Regions from separate parts of the Herbaspirillum sp. C9C3 genome, predicted to be linked through region 3. Evidence: predicted binding sites of a transcription regulator. Region 3 holds the regulator's gene; each other region holds the start of a gene.

Region 1 (4,710 bases), on a different contig from region 3:
TGAATAGGCTTCACACGCGGCATGGCCAGAAATTCCGGCACCAGCGCCAGCGAGGTGGCGATGAAGCCCTTCATGTCGCAGGTACCGCGACCGTACAGGCTGCCCTCCTTTTCGGTCAGCTTGAAGGGGTCGGTATCCCATTTCTGGCCATCCACGGGCACCACGTCGGTATGTCCGGAGAGCACGATCCCGCCCTCGGTGCTGCCGGCATCGGGACCGGCGGTAGCGGGCAAGGTGGCGAACAGGTTGGCCTTGGTCTGCTCCTTGTTGTGCGCCAGCCAGGAGGAGATGCCCTGCTTTTCCAGGCTGTCCCGCACGGTGGTGATCAGTTCCAGGTTGGAATTGCGGCTGGTGGTATCGAAGGCGACCAGGGTCTCTAGCCATTGGCGGGTGTTCATTGTCTTGCTCCAGTTTCCATCTGTATCTGTTCAGGTATTCGTGTCTTCAAAAGCATACCGCCGTCTCCAAAAGACGGCGGTATCAAGGGCATAGCTTACCCGGAAAGCCTCAAGACTGCTGACCGGCCGCCTTGAGCCCCTGGTCGGACAGTCGCAGCACGCGTGCGCAACGCCCGGCCAGCTCGATATCGTGGGTGACGATGACGAAGGCCGTACCCAGCGTACGCGAGAGTTCGATCATCAGTTCGAAGGTGCGATCGGCGGTGCTGCGGTCGAGGTTGCCGGTCGGTTCGTCGGCCAGCACGCAGGCCGGGCGCGTGACCAGCGCGCGCGCCAGCGCCACCCGCTGGCGCTCGCCGCCGGAAAGTTCACCCGGCCGGTGCGTCACGCGTTGCGCCAGGCCGACCTTGTCCAGCATCTCGCGGGCCTGTTCCTGCGCCTCGGCACGCTTGATGCGGCGGATCATCAGCGGCATGGCCACATTGTCCAGCGCAGAGAATTCCGGCAACAGGTGGTGGAACTGGTAGACGAAGCCCAGCGACTGGTTGCGCAGGGTTCCGCGCTCGCGCTCACCCAGGCTGGCGAAATCCTTGCCCAGCAGGCTCACGGTACCGCTGCTGGGGGTATCGAGCCCGCCCAGCAAGTGCAACAGGGTCGACTTGCCGGAACCGGAGGCGCCGACGATGGCGACCTGCTCGCCATGGTAGACGTCGATATCGACATTGCCCAACACCTTCACGGAATATTTGCCCTGGGTGAAGGTCTTGCCCAGTCCGCGCGATGAGAGCACGGCCTGGCGGTTCTTGATCGGATCAATATTATTCATAGCGCAGCGCCTCCGCCGGTTTGACACGGGCCGCTGACCAGCTCGGATAGAGCGTGGCCAGGAATGCCAGCACAACGGCCAGGCCGCCGATGGTGGTGACATCCGACCAGATCAGCTCGGACGGCAATTCGGAAATCACGTAGATGCTCTTGGGCAGGAACTGCACATGGAAGGCACGCTCGATGGCCGGCACCAGCACATCGATGTTCAGTGCCACCAGCACGCCCAGACCGACCCCGGCAGCCGTACCGATGAGGCCCACCAGTGCGCCCTGGATCACGAAGATCTTCATGATGGAACCGGGAGAGGCCCCCAGCGTGCGCAGGATGGCGATGTCGGCCTGCTTGTCGGTCACCGTCATCACCAGCGTGGACACCAGGTTGAAGGCCGCCACCGCGATGATGAGGGCGAGGATGATGAACATCATGCGCTTTTCGGTCTTCACGGCCGCGAACCAGTTGCTGTTCTGCTGCGACCAGTCGCGCAGGTAGAGGTCGCCGGTGAGAGTGTGGGCCAGTTGCTGAGTCACTTCCGGGGCCTGCAGCATGTCGCGGATGCGCAGGCGCACGCCGGTAGGGGCATCCATGCGGAACAGGGTCTCGGCATCCTTGATGTCGATGAACGCCAGCGACGAGTCGAATTCATAATGGCCGGCCTCGAAGATGCCGGTTACGGTGAACTGCTTCAGGCGCGGCAGCACGCCCGCCGGGGTCACCTGCCCCTGCGGCACGATCAGCGTGACCTTGTCCCCCAGGCCCACGCGCATGCCGCGCGCCAGCTCGCCGCCGATGACGATGTTGAATTCGCCGGGCTTGAGCGAATCGAAACTGCCCTGCTTGATCTGCCCGGCCACGTCGGACACCTTGCGCTCTTCTTCGGGCAGCACGCCGCGCACCATGACGCCGCGCAGGTTGTCGTCACGCGTCATCATGCCCTGACCGGACACGTAGGGCGCCGCGCCCAGAACTTCCGGGTTCTGGAAGGTCTGCTTGGCGACGGCCTGCCAGTCGTGCATGGCACCGGAAGCGTCAAACACCTCGATATGGGGCAGCACCGACAACATGCGATCACGGACCTCCTTCTGGAAGCCGTTCATCACCGACAGCACGACGATCAGCGCGGCCACGCCCAGCCCGATGCCGGCCATGGAAATGAGGGAAATGAAGGAAATGAAACTGTTGCGACCGCTGCGCTTGCCGGCCCGCGTGTAGCGGATACCGACCAGCCATTCGAACGGCAGGTTTTTAATCAGACTCAAAATTGCTCCGGGAGAGGGCCTGCACAATGTGCCACCAGTCGCCTCGCGCCCCAGGCTAGGGGCGCAATGCTCCGGCCGCACGCCAACACGGGCGAAGACAAAGCGCGAAGTTTGCCACAGTTTGGACCGACGGCCCATCCCTGGCCCTCAGCCGCCTGCTCGCGCCTGACCCGTAGGTCGCCCGCCGTGATGTCTATAGATTCACTTCCACGGCAGAGGTTCGCGCTCAGTGACTTCATATAAAAGCACTTCCTGATGTTGCATCATGAACTGGTTATATATACAGTATCTGCTTGCGCCCCCTCGCCCCTCCGGATTTCCCGCACCATGCCACCCGAACTCGCTCAGGACGTCCCCGACACCAGCAGCCCGCCCAGCGGCGAGCGCGATCCGTTTGCGCGCCTGAACGCGCAGCAGCGCGAGGCGGTCGAGCACGGCAGCAAGCTTCCGCCGGCACAGCAGCTGCCGCTGCTCATCGTGGCCGGTGCCGGTACCGGCAAGACCAATACCCTGGCGCACCGCGTCGCCAGGCTGATCCTCGATGGGGCCGACCCGCAGCGCATCCTGCTGCTGACCTTCTCGCGCCGGGCGGCCGCCGACATGGGCCGGCGCGTCGGCCAGGTGATCCGACAGGTCCTGGGGCTCGCGCCTGCCGACAGCCCGCCGCAACTGCCCTGGTCGGGCACCTTCCACGCCATCGGCGCGCGTCTGCTGCGCGAGTACGCGACCGTCATCGGATTGGAAGAAGACTTCACCATCCAGGATCGCGGCGATTCGGAAGACCTGATCGGCCTGCTGCGCCATGAGATGGGGCTGTCCTCGACCGACAAGCGTTTTCCGCTGAAGGCGACCTGCCTGTCCATTTATTCACGTGCGGTCAATACCCGGCAAGACCTGGGCACGGTGCTGCAAACCCAGTTCCCCTGGTGCCGGGAATGGGAAAGGCTGCTGGGCGAACTCTTTACCCGCTATGTGGAGGCCAAGGAAGCCCAGCATGTGCTGGATTACGACGACCTGCTGCTGTTCTGGGCCGACATGCTCTCGGACCCAGTGATCGCGCAGTCGGCAGGCGCGCGCTTCGACCACGTGCTGGTGGATGAATACCAGGACACCAACCGCCTGCAGGCCGAGATCCTGCAAAGGATGAAACCGGATGGCGCCGGTGTGACCGCCGTAGGCGACGATGCCCAGTCCATCTATTCCTTCCGGGGCGCCACGGTGCGCAACATCCTCGACTTTCCCGAGCTGTTCACGCAGTCGGCGCGGCTGTTGACGCTGGAACAGAACTATCGCTCCACGCAGCCCATCCTGCAGGCCTCCAATGCGGTCATCGCCGATGCGCCGGAGCGGCACCTCAAGCAGCTCTGGAGCGACAAGCCTTCCTCGCAGAAGCCGCAACTGGTGGTGATCCCGGATGAGGCCGAACAGGCGCGCTGGGTGGCCAACCGCATCCTGGCGCATCGGGAAGAAGGACTCACGCTGAAGTCGCAGGCGGTGCTCTTCCGTACCGCCACCCACAGCGCGGCGCTGGAACTGGAACTGGTCCGGCGCAACATTCCCTTCGTGAAGTTCGGCGGCCTCAAGTTCCTGGAAAGCACACACATCAAGGACCTGCTGTCCCTGCTGCGCCTGGCCCACAATCCCAGTGGGCGGATGGCGGGCTTCCGGGCGCTGCAACTGATCCCCGGGGTCGGTCCCGCTACCGCCAGGAAGGTGCTGGACCTGATGGCCGGTGCCAGCGCCCCGGCCGACGCGCTCCTGAACTTCAGCGCGCCCTCCGGCATCGCCTTGCAATGGCAGGCCTTTGCCGACACCTATGACCTGATGCGTCGCGCCAGCGCGACCTGGCCGACCGACCTCCAGGCCGCGCGCGACTGGTACCTGCCGCAGCTGGAACAACGCTACGAGGATGCCGACGCCCGCGCCGCCGACCTCGAGCAGTTGACCGCGCTGGCCAGGGGCTATGCCTCGCGCGAGAAATTCCTCACCGAACTGACCCTGGACCCGCCCGAGGCCAGCAGCGATTTCTCCGGCCCGCCCTATCGCGACGAAGATTACCTGACGCTCTCCACCATCCACTCCGCCAAGGGCCAGGAATGGCGCTCGGTCCATGTACTGAATGTGGTCGACGGCTGCATTCCGTCCGACCTGGCCACCGGCAGCGAGGCCGAGATCGCCGAGGAACGGCGTCTGCTGTACGTGGCCATGACACGCGCCAGGGAGTATCT
Region 2 (4,710 bases), 160 kb from region 3:
GTTCACCATCGAGACCCTGATGGACAGCGACGAAAATCTCAGCTTCGCCCGCCCCGGTGTGGGCATGGATGTATTGAGCAAGCTGCGTCGTGGCAACTGGGTGATCCAGGCCCAGTTGGACCTGCACGGCTACCGCCGCGACCAGGCGCGCGAGGCCCTGGGTGAATTCCTGCGCCAATCGCGCCGCCGCGGCCTGCGCTGCGTGCGGGTGATCCATGGCAAGGGGCTCGGTTCGGTAAACAAGGAACCCGTACTCAAGCACAAGGTACGCAACTGGCTGGCGCAGAAGGATGAAGTGATGGCCTTTTGCCAGGCGCGCGCGGCCGATGGCGGCGCGGGAGCACTGGTGGTGCTGCTGCGCTCCAGCGAGCGGGCCTGACTACCGCGCCTGCGGCATCAGCCCGCAGACAAATGGTCCAGCATGGCCACGATGGCCTCGAAATGCGGCCGTGCGGCGGCGTCAGGGCTCAGACAAGCCTGGCGCACACCGGCCAGCGCGGCTCGCTGCTTCTGGCCCGCCTCATCTTCCGGCTGGCCATGCGCTAGCAACTCTTCCAGCAGACAGCCATAGGCCCGCACTTCCATGGCCTGCACACCCCAGGCATGGGGCTGTTCGACATCGTAGAACCAGGCCGCACCGAAATCGCCGAGCAGGGCTTCACCCTCCCGATGCAGGATGTTGTGACCGTAGAGGTCGCCATGCACGATGCCCTGCGCATGCAGGTGAGCTGCTGCCGAGGCGATATCGCGTGCAATGACGATCACCTGGCTCCAGGTCAGCATGAAGCCTTGCGCATAGACATCGCGCGTACAGGATTGCAGGTCAGGCGGGCCGGCCAATACCTTGAAATCGCGATCAATCAGCGGCATGACCAGTCCCTGCACCGCTTGCGGATGACCTTGCAATCGCCCCAGCACGGGAATCAGCCCGCGATGGCGGCCGGCCATGATGCAGGCCGCCATCTCGCGCTCGGGCAGGCCGTCGCTGGTGACGGCACCCTTGAAGAGCTTCAGCGCCACCGGCTGCGTCTTGTTCGCGTCCTTCCAGCGAGCGGCGTAGATCACGCCGGAAGCACCCTCGCCCAGCTTGTCGGCCAGTTGCAGATCCCGCCAGTGGATTGCCGCCACCTGAGCATGGCGGTCTGCCGCTTCTTCCACCGCCGCGCACCAGGCATTGCCGGCCATGGCCAGCCAGCTCAGACGCGGCAGGGTCAGCAGCCAGTGTGGAAACGCCTCCAGTGTATTGGCCGACAGGCGCAACAGTTCCAGATGGCGGCAGGCCGCCAGTTCCGATGGCAAGGTGCGCAGGCGGTTCCCGGCCAGCATCAGCTTTTGCAGGCGACTGCATTGCCCGATGCTGGCGGGCAGCCGGGTGATGCGATTGTCGGTCAGCACCAGCCAGCGCAGCGAAGGCGGCAGCGATTCGGCGGGGACGTGTTCGATGCGGTTGGCCTTGAACCCGATCATTTCCAGCGCAGGACAGCGCCCCAGCACGGTTGGCAATACGGTAAAGGCATTGTCGGAACAGAACACGATGCGCAAGCGACGCAAGCGCGGCAGGTCGTCGGGCAAGGCAGCCAGCGCGTTCCCGCTCAGGTCCAGAATCTCCAGGGTTTCAGCCAGTGTGAAGATTTCTGGCGGGAATTCGCGCAGGCCGCACGACAGAGACAGGCGGGTAATGCCTTTCAGGGCGCCGCTGCGCAATTGTTCCAGGGTGTGCATGCAGAGAGGTGAAGAAAAACGTCAGAAAGCGCGGAGTTTAACAGTGCCCGCCCGGCCCTTCAGAACAGATCCAGCTGGGCATCGCCTGGTGATCTGCCGGACCTCGCCTGCGGTCGCCGAAAACGGCTGGCATCCAGCGTGGCAAAGGCCCGGTTGCGGTGATCGATGCCGAGCCGCCGGCTGGCCTTCTCGAAACGCTGGTGCAGCAGGTCGGCCCAGACGCCGGTGCCACGCATGCGGGTGGCGAAGTCGGCGTCGTAATCCTTGCCGCCGCGCATGTCCTGGATGCGGTTCATCACCCGCGCCGCCCGGTCGGGGAAGTGCGCCTGCAGCCACTGCCGAAACAGCGGGCTGACTTCCCACGGCAGGCGCAGCACGATGTAGCCCGCTTGCCGCGCACCGGCGTCGACGGCGGCTTCCATCACACGTTCCAGGTCTGGCTCGGTCACGAAGGGAATCACCGGGGCAATCGATACGCTGACCGGAATACCCGCCTCGGCCAGGGTACGAATCACCCGCAGCCGCCGCGCCGGGCTGGCCGCGCGCGGCTCCAGCGTGCGTGCAATGGCGGCATCGAGCGTGGTGATGGTGACCGCGACGATGGCCTGCCCCTTGGCGGCCATCGGGGCCAGCAAGTCGATGTCGCGCTCGATCAGGGAAGACTTGGTAATCATCGCCACCGGGTTCTCGCAATCGTGCAGGATCTGCAGGATGCGCCGGGTCAGTTGGTGCTCGCGCTCGATGGGCTGGTAGGCATCGGTATTGATGCCCACCGTGATGGTGTCGGGTTCATAGGACGGCTTTGCCAGTTCGCGCAGCAGCAGGTCGGGCGCATTGCGCTTGGCGACCAGCCGGCTTTCGAAATCCAGACCGGGCGAGAGGCCCAGATAGCTGTGCGAGGGCCGTGCAAAGCAGTAGATGCAGCCATGCTCACAACCCCGGTAGGGATTGAGCGAGAGCGAGAACGGCAGGTCCGGCGAGCTGTTGCGGCTGATGATGGAGCGCGCGTCTTCCTCGGTGACGATGGTCTTCAGGCGCGGCGGCTCGTCATCCTCCATCACCTCGGCTGCAAGCGGCTCGACGGCGGCAAAACTGACCGCCTGCCAGCCATCATCGAACTCTTCCCGCGCCACCGATTCGTAGCGCCCGCGCAGATTGGTGACGGCTCCCCGACCCTTGCGCGCGACCTGGTTGCGATGGACGAAGGTTTCCGGCGTGAGGGTGGCGTCATCCTCGCCAGGAGGCGCAGGCTGGTCAGGAAAAGGCCGGGCAATGCCCTGCGGGAATTTGGGGAAGGAAGCCAAGGCAAGCTCAACGATACTGTATATATGAACAGTATTTTGCCTTCACTTGGGGCGCACTGCAAATGCTGTTTCAATTTGTCCGGGTGCCGCATTAATCGGTTATGCTTGTTCACCCTCAGCTTCCCATCAGCGAAGAAAGCGACCACAAAGGGGGAACAAGGACCACCCGAGGTCCCAAGGAGACAAGGATGCAATACCAGGCAAACCGGCGCGCTGCCGGTGCATTGCTGGGCGCCTCGCCCCTGGTGCAGTCCGGCGCCGATGCGCTGCTGGATCTGCAGGCTATCGAACGCTCGCACCAGCGCAGCTCGTCCTACGGCATCACGCGCGGCCAGCGGCCCGACTTGGACGCGCTCTCGCGCGCCGACCTGGCACAGACGCTGGAAGCCAACCAGGCCCTCTCCGGCCACGCCCGCCCGGTCATGGAAACCCTCTACGACCAGATCCGCAATACCCACAGCATGGTGATCCTGTCGGACGCCGAAGGTACCATCCTGCACACCCTGGGCGACAGCGATTTCCTGGCCAAGGCCGACCGCGTGGCGCTGGGTCCGGGTGGATGCTGGTCGGAACAATTGCGTGGCACCAATGCCATCGGTACGGCCCTGTTCGAGCAGAAGCCGACCACCGTACATGCCCAGCAGCACTATCTGGATGCCAACCGTTTCCTGACCTGTTCAGCCGCCCCCATCTTCGACCATCGCGGCCAGGTGCTGGGGGTGCTGGACGTCTCCGGCGAATGCGGCAGCTTCCACAAGCACACCATGGCGCTGGTACGCATGTCGGCGCAGATGATAGAAAACCACCTGCTGGCCGGCAGCTTCCCCGATTGCATCACCCTGCACTTCCACAGCCGTGCCGAATTCGTCGGCACGCTGGTCGAAGGCATCGTCAGCTTCACCCCGGGCGGACGCTTCCTGGCGGCCAACCGCAGTGCGCAGTTCCAGTTGGGGCTGACGCTGGCGGCGCTGCAATCGCATACCTTCGCATCGCTCTTCGGGGTACCGCTGTCGCTGCTGTTCGAGCACCATCGCAAGGCCGCCCCGGGCTTGCTGGAGCTGTGCCTGCACAACGGCATCCGCATCCATGGACGGGCCGAACTGCGGCTGCGCGACCAGCATTTCCAGAATGCGCGCGAAGCCATCATCGATACGCCGCACACGATCCCCGCCGCCCGCCCGGCGCCCGTAGCACGGCCTCATGCAGGCCCGCCGCGTCCCGGCCTGCAGGCACTCGATACCGGCGACGCTCGCATGAGCGCCCTCATCGCCAAGTTGCGCAAGGTCATCGACCGCGATATTCCCATCCTCATCACCGGCGAGACCGGTACCGGCAAGGAATGGCTGGCTCAGGCCATCCACCGCGAGAGCGCGCGCTTCCGGGCCACGCAAACCCGGACAGGCGCAGCGCCTTTCGTGGCCGTGAATTGCTCGGCCATTCCGGAGAATCTGATCGAGGCCGAACTGTTCGGCTATGAAGACGGCGCTTTCACCGGTGCGCGTCGCAAGGGAGCGCTGGGCAAGATCGCCCAGGCCCAGGGCGGCACCCTCTTCCTCGATGAGATCGGCGACATGCCGCTGGCCCTGCAAGGCCGCCTGCTGCGGGTCTTGCAGGAACGCGCGGTGACGCCCCTGGGCAGCCAGCGCGTCATCCCGGTGGACTTCGCGCTGGTGTGCGCCACCAA
Region 3 (4,710 bases):
CTTCTACCCATGAGCCCCAGGCGTTTCAACCGCTGTTGATTGCTTTATCGGGCAGTCTTGGAAAAAGTTTAGGGTTTGCTGCAAAAAAATCTTTTTCAAGGCTTTCCGACCTAAAACTACGTGCTTTGAAACTCCAAGCACATGTTTTTCGACGGCACTTCAGAAAACTTTAGCGATTTTTTGTTGAAACTGAGAAATTTTGTCCGCCGCTGACAAAAAGCCCCGCTGGTGCTGCGCACAAAGCGGGGCGGTCTCTGGAGAGGGGCGTCTTATCCCTGCATTTTTTTCTGTTGCAAGATGACCAATTCGTCGGCAAGCCGGGTCAGGACCGAGTCCCAGTCACTGATGGCGGGCTGGCGGAACAGGCGCATGCTCGGATACCAAGGGGAGTCGTCGCGATTCTGGAGCCAGCGCCAATCCGGTACATGTGGCACCAGGGCCCAGGTCGGATGGCCCAGGGCACCGGCCAGGTGAACCACGGAGGTGTCGACGCTGATCATCAGGTCCATATTGTGGATGGCTGCGGCGGTATCGGCGAAGTCCGTGCACAGATCGCCCAGGTTGTGAACCTTCTGGTCTGGCGGCAGGGTGCGCAGCCCTTCGGTGGGCTTGCCTTTCTGTAAAGAGTAGAACTCGATGTTTGGCAGGCTGAACAATCTGGCAAATTTGTTCAGGCTGATGGAGCGATGGCGGTCGTTGCCGTGTTCCGGATTGCCGGCCCAGACTACGCCCACACGCAGCTTGCCTGGTGCCGCGCCGCCCATGGCGGCGATGCGCTCGCGCCAGACCTCGACCAGGGCCGGATCGGCTGCCAGATAGCTCGGGAATGCCGGGATGTCTTCCACCGTATCGGTTCCCAGTGCGTAGGGCAGGCTCATGAGCACATAGGCGCAGTCGCAGGGTGGCAGCGGATCGCTTTCGCGGATGAGCGTGATTTCCGGTGTGAAGGACTGGAACAGCCGGTACAGAGGATTCTTGACGTGCAGCGCCACCCGCGCGCCCTGTGCGACCAGCAGCCGGACATAACGGAGGAACTGGATGCTGTCGCCGAAGCCTTGCTCGTGCATCAGGAGGATGTACTTCCCGGCCAGCGAGGACTTTCCATCCCATTTCGGGATGATGCCGAAGAGCTTGTGGATCAACTTGTAGACATGGGCGCGCTCGCGCGTGACCAGACGGCTTTCGTGGCAGGCCCAGCCTTCCTTAAGTTCGCCGTGCAGCAACAGGCTCAAGGCCAGGTTGTGTTGCGCCGTCGGATAGTTGGGGCGCAGCGTCAATGCCTTGCGGAAGTTGGCTACGGCCTCATGGGTGTCGCCGTGATCATGCAGGACTGCGCCCATGTTGTTGTAAGTCAGCGCCTGCCTGGGATCCAGTTCGAGGGCCTTGTTGAAGAGCTGCATGGCATCCTCGAAGCGGTCCTGGGTCGCAAAGAGGCTGGAAGCAAGGCGGATGTAGCTGTTGGGATCCCTGGGGGCAATCTCGATGATGCGTTGCAGGTGCTCGTGCGCTTCGCTGATTTTCTCCAGTTTCAGATAGGCATCGGCGATCTTGATCTGGGCATAGGTGTCTTGAGGGTCGAGCAGGATGGCCGTCTTGAGCGATTCCAGTGCTTCCTTGTACATCTCCATGCCGTAAAACGCCTCGCCCAAGGCGGTATGTCCGGGTGCGAAACTGATGTCCAGTTCCAGCGATTTGAGAATCGTGGCCACCGCCTCCTGGTAGCGTTTGGCCTCGACCAGGGCGCGACCGAGGTGGGACAGGGGGCCGGGAGCATCCGGCTCCCGTTTGACTGCGTCCTCGAAGTAGGCAATGGAGGCTTCCGGGTCATTCTTTTCGTGCAGCGCATTGGCCAGGCCGATGCGTGCTGCCCGGTTTTCCCGGTCTAGCGAAATGGCCTGCTCGTACAGCTTGATGGCCTCGTCCACCCGGTCCTGTGCCAGCACGGCGGCGGCCAGGTTGCTGAGGTATTCGGCATTGGCGGGATCGGCCGCAAAGGCCTTGCGCAAATAGTGCTCAGCCTCCGGGTGCAGTCCCTCCTGGGTGGCGATCAGGCCGCGCGCGTGATTGGCGAAAACCAGTTCCGGGTCGCGTTTGAGAACGGCCACGCAGATGGCCTTGGCTTGTTCGGTCTGGCGACTGTCCAGCAGATCGAGACTCTTGCGGACATCCAGCAGATCCTGCAGGTTGGCCTTGGCGGCGGCCGGGGCCGGAACGGGTTTGCCGTGCTTGTTGCTGCTCTTGCGCGTCGACATCGAAAGGGGTCCTCTTGGTTGGGCGCATCGCTGGCGCCGGACATAGCTATCCAGCAGGCATGATATGCGCAACCCGTCACTTGCGAAGAGCTGAATAGAAAGCAAAAAACCTCCGTTTTAGGCGGAGGTTGATGCAGCAAGAGACGGCGCGCAGCCTGCTGGAGCGGCTTGCGGCCTGCTCGCCTGGTGCGGGGCGGTGGGCTGCCCCGGGGATCAGTTCCAGCTGCGCAGCAATCCGACGGCCAGTCCTTCGAGGGCGAACTGGTCTTCTTCCGGCTTGACGATGATGGGTTCGAATTCCGGATTCTCGGGGAAGAGGGTGATGACGCTGCCGGTCTTCTGATAGCGCTTGACCGTGACTTCATCGGCCAGGCGGGCCACCACGATCTGGCCGTTGCGCGCCTGATCGGCGCGGCGCACTGCCAGCAGATCGCCGTCGAGGATGCCGGCGTCGCGCATGGACATGCCGCGCACCTTGAGCAGGTAATCCGGCTTGGCCGGGAACATGGCCGGGTCGACCTGGTAGGTCTTTTCCACATGTTCCTGGGCGAGGATGGGCGAACCCGCCGCCACCCGTCCGATCAGTGGCAGGCTCAGCTGCATCAGCGCCGGATGGGGCAGGGCCATTTGTCGTGCTGCCACGGATCCTGGGAGCGCGCAGGACTCGCGCAGGCGGATGCCGCGCGAGGTGCCGGGAGAAATCTCGATGGCCCCCTTGCGGGCCAGGGCCTGCAGATGCTCTTCGGCCGCATTGGCGGAGCGAAAGCCCAATTCGGCGGCGATCTCTGCGCGCGTGGGAGGGAAGCCGGTGTTCTCGATGGCGTTCTTGATCAGGTTCAGGATCTGTTCCTGGCGCGCAGTCAGTTTGAGCATGGGGGTGGCCTTTCTCGGAGGGAAGGCTGTCTGGATGAACAGTCTGTATTTTTATACAGGTACAATCCTTGTGTCAACGGCAACATGCACTTTGCGAGGCGGAAAAGGCAATCTTTCTCCTGCATATATATAGGCAGACACATGAGATTTGATGCCGCCAAGTCGGAAAGTGTGGCGCGCTGACCGCTCGATCTCACCGCCGGGGCGGCGTTTGTGGGCTCCGACATTGCCCTGGTGGGCGAAAGCTAGTATGATCTCGGGTTTTCCTCTTCCCACACCCGTCTTGACGCCGGGGTGGGCGTCTTCAATAAGTCCATAAGGAGTCTACATGCGTCATTATGAAATCGTATTTATCGTCCACCCGGACCAAAGCGAGCAAGTGCCGGCGATGATCGAGCGTTACAAGGGCATCGTCACCACCCGCGGCGGCAAGGTCCACCGTGTCGAAGATTGGGGCCGTCGTCAACTGGCCTACCAGATCCAGAAGCTGGCCAAGGCTCACTACGTCTGCCTGAACATCGAAGTCGACAGCGAAACGCTGGCTGAAATCGAAACCGGCTTCAAGTTCAACGACGCCGTCCTGCGCCACCTGACCGTCAAGATGAAGAAGGCCGAAACCGGTCCTTCCCCCATCCTGAAGGCAGTGCAGAAGGAAGACGCGGCCAAGAGCCGTACCGAAGCACCGGCAGCTTAAGCGCTGCGAACATCGCGGAGAGTGAACCAGTTTCAAGTCATCGCCAGCCTGGCAGAACGTGATGTTTTACGTTACACGCCGGCCGGTATCCCGATTGTCACTGCCAGGTTGCAGCATCAGTCGGAACAGATGGAAGCTGGCATGCAGCGTCAGGTCGAATTCGAGATCGCAGCGCTGGCAGCAGGGGAAATCTCCGGTGCCCTCAACAAGGCGGCACTGGGGGAAGTCTTCCGGTTCACCGGCTTTCTGGCCCGCAGGAATCGCAACAGCAAGAGTGTCGTGTTTCATATCGTTGATTTTGGCCCGGTCGCGTCGGATTGAAGACGCAAGGTAGCCAAACAGACCTTACCCAATTTTTAGATACAGGAGCCAACCATGGCATTCGGTAAAAAGTTCGATAAAAGCAAGCTGAAAAACAAGCGTCAACAGCAAAACCCGCTGTTCAAGCGCAAGAAATTCTGCCGTTTCACCGCCGCTGGCGTTGAACAGGTCGATTACAAGGACGTGGACACCCTGAAGGACTTCGTCCAGGAAAACGGCAAGATCATGCCGGCACGCCTGACCGGTACCAAGGCCCACTACCAGCGTCAAGTTGACACCGCCATCAAGCGCGCGCGTTACCTGGCCCTGCTGCCGTACACCGATCTGCACAACGCCTAATCAGCGTCGAGAAATAGGAGAAAAACATGCAAGTCATTCTGTTGGAAAAAATCGTGAATCTCGGCGGTCTGGGTGATGTCGTGCGCGTCAAGGACGGTTTCGCACGCAACTTCCTGATCCCGCAACGCAAGGCCCGCCGCGCTACCGATGCAGCCATCGCTGAATTCGAAGCCAAGCGCGCCGAGCTGGAAAAGGCCGCTGCCGAGAAGCTGGCCGCCGCTCAAGCCCAAG

What was found. The regulator LexA, encoded in region 3, represses DNA repair genes until DNA is damaged. The targets are predictions, from matches to a motif close to ACTGTATNNNNATACAGT.
Region 1: a site for LexA is predicted at 2,752-2,769, ahead of HNO82_RS11540 (ATP-dependent helicase). Genes of this name have one in related genera too.
Region 2: a site for LexA is predicted at 3,042-3,059, ahead of HNO82_RS00195 (PA0069 family radical SAM protein). Genes of this name have one in related genera too.

What each region holds. Positions count from the first base shown of each region.
Region 1 covers NZ_JABFMQ010000010.1:10,645-15,354, reverse strand. Annotated here, with positions in the region: gene argE (acetylornithine deacetylase) at 1-398, opposite strand, end outside; gene lolD (lipoprotein-releasing ABC transporter ATP-binding protein LolD) at 508-1,224, opposite strand; gene HNO82_RS11545 (lipoprotein-releasing ABC transporter permease subunit) at 1,217-2,482, opposite strand; gene HNO82_RS11540 (ATP-dependent helicase) at 2,810-4,710, shown strand, end outside.
Region 2 covers NZ_JABFMQ010000001.1:43,332-48,041, reverse strand. Annotated here, with positions in the region: gene HNO82_RS00205 (Smr/MutS family protein) at 1-379, shown strand, start outside; gene HNO82_RS00200 (leucine-rich repeat-containing protein kinase family protein) at 397-1,722, opposite strand; gene HNO82_RS00195 (PA0069 family radical SAM protein) at 1,782-3,026, opposite strand; gene HNO82_RS00190 (sigma-54-dependent Fis family transcriptional regulator) at 3,215-4,710, shown strand, end outside.
Region 3 covers NZ_JABFMQ010000001.1:207,358-212,067, forward strand. Annotated here, with positions in the region: gene HNO82_RS01015 (tetratricopeptide repeat protein) at 270-2,252, opposite strand; gene lexA (transcriptional repressor LexA) at 2,466-3,125, opposite strand; gene rpsF (30S ribosomal protein S6) at 3,454-3,819, shown strand; gene priB (primosomal replication protein N) at 3,841-4,140, shown strand; gene rpsR (30S ribosomal protein S18) at 4,195-4,479, shown strand; gene rplI (50S ribosomal protein L9) at 4,506-4,710, shown strand, end outside.